3 regions of the Kocuria sp. ChxB genome follow, and region 3 is predicted to be linked to each of the others. Evidence: predicted binding sites of a transcription regulator. Region 3 holds the regulator's gene; each other region holds the start of a gene.
The links. The regulator LexA, encoded in region 3, represses DNA repair genes until DNA is damaged. The targets are predictions, from matches to a motif close to TCGAACANNTGTTCGA.

Region 1: a site for LexA is predicted at 1,298-1,313, ahead of P8S73_RS01835 (DUF6504 family protein). Genes of this name have one in related genera too.
Region 2: a site for LexA is predicted at 1,554-1,569, ahead of ruvA (Holliday junction branch migration protein RuvA). Genes of this name have one in related genera too.

What each region holds. Positions count from the first base shown of each region.
Region 1 covers NZ_CP121123.1:426,043-428,304, forward strand. Annotated here, with positions in the region: gene P8S73_RS01830 (DNA polymerase III subunit alpha) at 1-781, opposite strand, end outside; gene P8S73_RS01835 (DUF6504 family protein) at 867-1,274, opposite strand; gene ybaK (Cys-tRNA(Pro) deacylase) at 1,434-1,937, opposite strand.
Region 2 covers NZ_CP121123.1:190,925-193,186, reverse strand. Annotated here, with positions in the region: gene ruvB (Holliday junction branch migration DNA helicase RuvB) at 1-796, opposite strand, end outside; gene ruvA (Holliday junction branch migration protein RuvA) at 799-1,440, opposite strand; gene ruvC (crossover junction endodeoxyribonuclease RuvC) at 1,735-2,262, opposite strand, start outside.
Region 3 covers NZ_CP121123.1:2,593,818-2,596,079, forward strand. Annotated here, with positions in the region: gene P8S73_RS11450 (ATP-dependent DNA helicase) at 1-1,050, shown strand, start outside; gene lexA (transcriptional repressor LexA) at 1,072-1,830, opposite strand; gene P8S73_RS11460 (LysM peptidoglycan-binding domain-containing protein) at 2,110-2,262, shown strand, end outside.

The sequences.
Region 1 (2,262 bases), 490 kb from region 3:
CCTGGTGCCCGATCTCGTACATGCGCACGGCGTGACCCGTGCTCAGCGGCGCGCCCTGGGGTGCCAGGTGGGTGGTGGTCTCCACCACAAGGGCCCCGGGAGGCACTCGTGCCTGCCAGCGGGACAGCGCGTTCCGGGCGGCCCGGTAGTGCCGACGGGCCAGCAGTCTGCCCACGTCCGAGTCCGGCCCCACGAGCACCACGAGTCCCGGTTCCCCGCCACGGGCGGCGCGGTGCACGTGACGGGCGATCTGCTCGGGGGTGAGCCCCACGGGGTGCGCCGCGCTGCGGTCGTGGGCGCGGTGCGCGGCCGAGACCAGCCGGCACAGGGCGGCGTACCCGGCCCCGCCGTTGTGGCCCGTGGCGAGCACGACCACGCGTCCGACCACCCGGGGCGTGACGGGGCGACGCCGCCCGGGCCCCGTCCCGGACGACGGGGCCACCCGGCGGGATGCGCTCCGTCCTCGGGACGCGGTGTCCCGCCGGGGCGCACCCCCTCCGGGGGACGCTCCGCGTGCAGTTCCGGGGCCGCGGACGCCCTGCCCCTCCGAGGACCGTGGCGGCGTGGCCCCCAGCAGCGCGAGGTCCACCCCCAGCACGGGGGTGATGCCGTGGGCCCGGCAGGCCAGCACGTGCTTGACCGCACCGTAGAGGCCGTCCCGGTCCGTGCAGGCCAGGATCTGGGCGTCCTGCCCGGCCGCCGTCTCCGCGAGCTCCTCGGGACGCGCCACACCGTAGTGCGCGCTGAAGGCCGAGGCCACGTGAAGGTGAGGGAACCACATGCCCATATTCGAAACTTTGTTCGAATGTTTGTCAACCACCACAGACCCTTGCGGGGCTCCCACCGCCCGGTGCTGCACGGGGGTCTCAGCAGCTGACACGGAGCAGTCCCCACCGGCCCGTGGACTGGTCCCGGGTGAGTTCGAAGGTGCGCGCCACGGCGGCGCCGGCCTCCACGGCCTGGACCCGCCAGCGCTCCCGGTCCACCGCACTGGTGGGGCTCTCGCGCGGGACGCGATCCGCCAGATCCCACCAGTTGCAGCGTTCGTACCAGTGGATCACGGGCTGCAGCACGCGCTGACCGCGGCCACGGTAGAACAGCTCACACGGATTCCCGGAGGAGTCGCAGTGCACCGAGAACTCCCCCGTGGCATCCGGCACGACGGCCTCCCCCGCACCCTCGGCCCTCGCGTCCACGAGGGTTCCGCCGATCACGGGGACCGCCTCCCACGGGTCCTCGTGGCGCTCGATCTCCACCGCGTCCAGCACCGTCATGATGGCTCACCTTCCCCAGGTATTCGAAACTTTATTCGACTCCTGAGACGGTGCCAAGGCCGTCCGACACGCATAAGCGACCGGCCCCGTCGGGGAACGGTGCGGGTGGCCTGAGCATCCCCGGCGCGGCGAGCGCGGCGCCCAGGACGCCCGACTCTCCTACCCCGGGTTCTGCCCCACCGCCGCGAACACGGCCCCGGTGGCCCGCACGAGGTCCTCCGGCGCCAGCCCCACATCGAAACCACGTCGGCCGCCGGAGACGTACACGCGCTCCAGACGACGTGCGCTCTCGTCCACGACCGTGGGCAGCGTGGTGCGCTGCCCGAGTGGGCTCACCCCGCCGAGCACGTAGCCGCTCAGCCGCTGCACGTCCCCGGGGTCTGCGAGGTGCGCCTTCTTGGCACCCAGCGCCGCGGCGACCGCCTTGAGGTCCGCCCGCGCGGAGACCGGCACCACGCACACCCCGAAGCCACCGTGGTCCAGGGCCACCACCAGGGTCTTGAAGACGCTCTCCGGGGGCAGTCCCAGGGCCTGTGCCGCCTCGTCCCCGTAGGACTCCGCCCGGGGGTCGTGCTCGTAGGGCAGTGCCTCGAACGGGATTCCCGCCGCCTCCAGGGCCCGGGTGGCCGGGGTGGCCGGTGCCGAGTGCTTCTTGGCCGCCATGAGATGTCCTCTCCGTCTCGTCCGCACCCTCCCGGACCGCGCCTCCGCCGGCGGGGCCGTTCCAGGGGCCCGGCCCGGGCCCGCATCCCGGTTCCCGTACGGCGGCGCGCCCGGTTGGGTACTGTGGTGTCACGCCCGCACCGCGGGAGGTGCAGGGCTCTGGTTCCTCGAGCCTACGACCTCCCGGCGCGCGGTCCCCTTCCACCGCAGCACCACCACACCGCAGCACCACCGCCCGGCAGTCACAGCTCCATCCGATTCACGGCACCACCCAGCACCACCCCCCCCCCGCACCACCCTCGCAGCACCACCGCCCCCACCCGCA
Region 2 (2,262 bases), 250 kb from region 3:
GGGCGTCCACCTCGTACATGTCCAGGGCGGCCCCGGCCGCGCGGGCGTCGATGCGCTCCACACCGTGCACGAGTGCCCAGTCCCGCACGCGGCGCAGCAGCCGGTTGGCGATGCGGGGGGTGCCGCGCGAGCGCGAAGCCACTTCCGTGAAGGCCTCGGAGGTCATGGTGAGGTCCAGCAGACCCGCGGAGCGGCGCAGCACGAGCTCGAGCTCCGGGACCGAGTAGAACTCCAGGTGCCCGGTGAAACCGAAGCGGTCCCGCAGGGGCCCGGGCAGCAGGCCGGCACGCGTGGTGGCGCCCACGAGGGTGAACGGTGGCAGGTCCAGGGGAATGGAGGTGGCACCGGCGCCCTTGCCCACCACGATGTCCACGCGGAAGTCCTCCATGGCCATGTAGAGCATCTCCTCCGCCGGGCGGGACATCCGGTGGATCTCGTCCAGGAAGAGCACCTCCCCGTGGGTCAGGGAGGAGAGGATGGCCGCGAGGTCCCCCGCGTGCTGGATGGCGGGGCCCGAGGAGATCCGCAGGGGGACCTCCAGCTCCTCCGCGATGATCATGGCCAGGGTGGTCTTGCCCAGACCCGGCGGCCCGGAGAGCAGCACGTGGTCCGCGGTGCGCCCGCGCAACTTGGACGCCTCGAGCACCAGCGAGAGCTGCGCGCGCACGCGCTTCTGCCCCACGAAGTTGTCCAGCGTGCCCGGCCGCAGCGACGCCTCCAGCTGCTGGTCGTCGTAGTCCCCCTCGGCGCCCACGAGGCGCTGCCGCCCCGCGGCCCCACGCTCCTCCACAGCCATGCTCAGCGCCTCCCGGTGGGCGCGTGCGTGGTGCCCTTGGAGGTGCCGAGCCAGGACAGGACGGCGCGCAGGATCTCGGCCACGTTGCCGGAGTCACCGAGCTCGGGCTGGGTCTGCAGGGCGTCCTCGATGCCGCGGACGGCGTCCTTCTCATTCCACCCCAAGCCCGTGAGGGCATCGACCACCTGGTCCCGCCACACCGGCATCTGCGGCTGGGCGGCCTGCTGGGCGGGAGGTTCGGGGAGCACGAGCTTGTCCGCGAGCTCCAGCACGATCCGCCGCGCGGACTTCGGCCCGATGCCCGGCACGGCCGTGAACGCCTTGTCGTCGCCGGCCGCGATGGCCCGGCGGGCGTCGTCGGGCCCGAGCACGGAGACGGCGGCGAGCGCGGTGCGCGGCCCCACGCCGGAGACTCCCAGCATGACCGAGAAGATCTCCTTCTCGTCCGCCTGGGCGAAGCCGAACAGCAGCGGGGCCTCGTCCTTGCGGGCGATGTAGGCGGTGTGCAGCCGCGTGGTGGCTCCCACCCGCAGACCGGACAGGGTGTGCGGGCTCGCGTGGACCTCGATGCCGAAGCCCGAGACCTCCACCACGGCCAGGGTGGCGCCCACGAAGGCCACCTCACCGGTCACCGAGGCAATCACGGCTGCTCCCCTCTCCCGGCCGGGGCCGGTCTCGTGCGCCCACCGGTTCCGGGGGCTGGGTGGTGCGGGGGCGGCTGCCCCGGCGCTCGGGCGCGGCCAGTGCCGCGTCGGATTCGAACACGTGTGCGAACGGTTCTGGGCCACTGTACCAACGGGGGCGCCGTAGCGGGGGGACGGTGCAACGGGGCGTGGACCACCGCCACCCGTGGGGCACCGTTGCGGGCGAGAACGGTGCAGCCGGCGGCGGTCCCGCTCGACCGCGGATAGACCGATGGAGTCTGCCGCGCGCCCCTCTCAGCCGCGTCTGCCCCGTGCGGGGCTGCTGCCGCGGGCCCCCGGAGCACGCGAGGCCGACTCCGCCCGGCGCCACGCCTGCTGGGCCGGTGTCAGCGCGGTGGTACCGGTGGTGCCGGTAGACCGTGACGGACGGGACCCGGAGTGGGTGGAGGTGGCCGCCACCGCGTTCATCCCTGCCACCCCGCCGCGCCAGCCGTGGCACACGGCCAGCGCGAGCGCGTCCGCGGCGTCGGCCGGACGGGGCGGGGCGTCCAGTTTCAGGATGCGCACGACCATCCGGTTCACGGACTCCTTGTCCGCGGAGCCGTCCCCGGTGACCGCTGCCTTGACCTCGGAGGGGGTGTGCCACGCGACCGGGATGCCGCGCCGGGCCGCCGCCGCGATGACCACGCCGGTGGCCTGGGCGGTGCCCACGACCGTGGGCGCGTTGTTCTGCGCGAACACGCGCTCCACCGCCACCACGTCCGGGCGGAAGCGCTCCATGAGCTCGTCCGCGGCCTCCATGATGGTCAGCACGCGGTGCTC
Region 3 (2,262 bases):
TACGCGGTGCGGGGGATCCAGGACGCCGCCCGCACAGGGCTCAGCGACACCAAGGGGGAGTCCAAGGGAGAGGACGCCGGACGGCACGCCGCACGCTCGCGGCTCTCGGAGCTCCTGGACACCTCCGAGCGCATGCTCGGGGCGGACACCGCGCACGACGTCCTGTGGGTTTCGCGTGTGGGTCGGTGGAGCCCCACGGAGGGGTACGTGGGCACCTCGGCGGGAGAGCCTGCCACGCTCAACATTGCGCCCCTGAGCGTGGCGGGGCCCCTGCGCGAGGGCCTCTTCGACGGCCGCACGGTGGTGCTCACCTCCGCGACACTGGCCGTGGGGTCGTCCTTCTCGTCGGTCGCCGGGTCCCTCGGCCTGCAGGGCCCGGGGGCGCCGCCCTGGCGGGGCGTGGACGTGGGAAGCCCCTTCGACTACCGCCGCCAGGGGATCCTCTACGTGGCCAAGCACCTTCCCAAGCCCGGGAGGGGCGTCTCGGAGGAGCAGCTGGGCGAGCTGCTCGAGCTGCTGGAGGCATCCGGAGGCGGAGCGCTCGGGCTGTTCTCCTCACGGCGCGCGGCGGAGGACGCCGCAGAGGCGTTGCGGGAGCGGACCGAGCTGCCCATCCTGTGCCAGGGGGACGCCTCGTTGCCCTCACTCGTCAAGGAGTTCACGGACGATCCCGCGGCCAGTCTGTTCGGCACCATGAGCCTGTGGCAGGGGGTGGACGTCCCGGGACAGTCCTGCCGGCTGGTGGTGATCGACAGGATCCCGTTCCCCCGCCCCGACGATCCGCTGGGCACCGCCCGCACCCGTGCCGCCGAGCGCGCCGGGGGCAACGGCTTCATGACGGTGTCCGCCTCGCACGCGGCTGTTCGGCTCGCCCAGGGCGCGGGACGGCTGATCCGTGCGAGCGGGGACAAGGGTGTGGTGGCGGTTCTGGACTCCCGCCTTGCGACGGCCCGCTACGGGTCCTTCCTCGCCCGGTCGCTGCCCCCGCTGTGGCCCACCACGGACAAGTCCACCGTGCTGGGGGCGCTGCAGCGGCTGGGCCGGCAGTGAGGTGAGGGCCCCGCGCCGCCGCTACAGAGAGCGCAGGACGGAGACGACCTTGCCCATCACGGTGGCGTGGTCGCCGAGTATGGGTTCGTAGCGGGTGTTCTGCGGCAGGAGCCAGGTGTGGCCGTCGCGCTGCCGGAAGGTCTTCACCGTGGCCTCGTCGTCCAGCAGGGCAGCCACGACGTCCCCGTTCTCCGCGGAGTTCTGCTGGCGCACGACCACCCAGTCGCCGTCGCAGATGGCGGCGTCGATCATCGAGTCCCCGGCGACCTTGAGCATGAACAGCCGGCCGTGGCCCACGAACTGCCGTGGCAGCGAGTAGACCTCCTCGACGGACTGCTCGGCGGTGATGGGGCCGCCCGCGGCAATGCGGCCCACCAGGGGCACGGGCACCATGGTGTCGTCCTCGTCCGCGGCGGGCACCGAGCCCAGGGTGGGCGTGAGGGGCGAGACCGTGGCACCGCCGGAGGCTTCACCCTCCTGGGGATCCTCCTTGCCCAGGTGGTGGTCCAGCTCCTGCTGGCTGAGCGGTCGCAGCACCTCCATGGCCCGGGGGCGTCGGGGGTCACGGCGGAGGTATCCCCACTTCTCCAGCTGACCGAGCTGGTGCGTGACGCTCGACAGGGACGCGAGCCCCACGATGTCCCCGATCTCCCGCATGGACGGAGGGTACCCCCGCGTGGCGATCGAGCGCTGCACGGCGCCCAGGATTCTCGCCTGACGGTCCGAGAGTGTTCGAACGGGTCGGCCAGGTGTCTGCTGAGCGGGGGAAGTGGTGCTCACGAGCGGGGTCCTTTCGCCGTGCCGCACAGGGCGTGCCCGGGGGCCGGGCCGCGGACCGCTTATGCGTGTCGGAGACGTGGGGTCGACTGTCACATGTCTGGGGCCAGCTTAACCCGGGTGACCTGCGCATTCAAATATGTGTTCGAAACGGACCTCGACACCGTTCGTACATCCGTGCTAGAACTGTCACCAGACATTCGAAGATGTGTTCTACCCGCTACCGCGGTTCGAACACCGCCGCCCGGTGGGCGGCATCGACCGGAACACCAGGAGGTTGCCATGACCGCTCTCATCATGCCGAGGCCCGTTCGCCGGGCCACCGGAGTACGCGGCCGGTCCAGCATCCGAGCCGGTGTCGCCCGTCAGCTGGACGCCGCCGGTGAGGCAGGGCACGATCTCGGACCGGGGATCATGCGCTTGACCCGCCGCGGC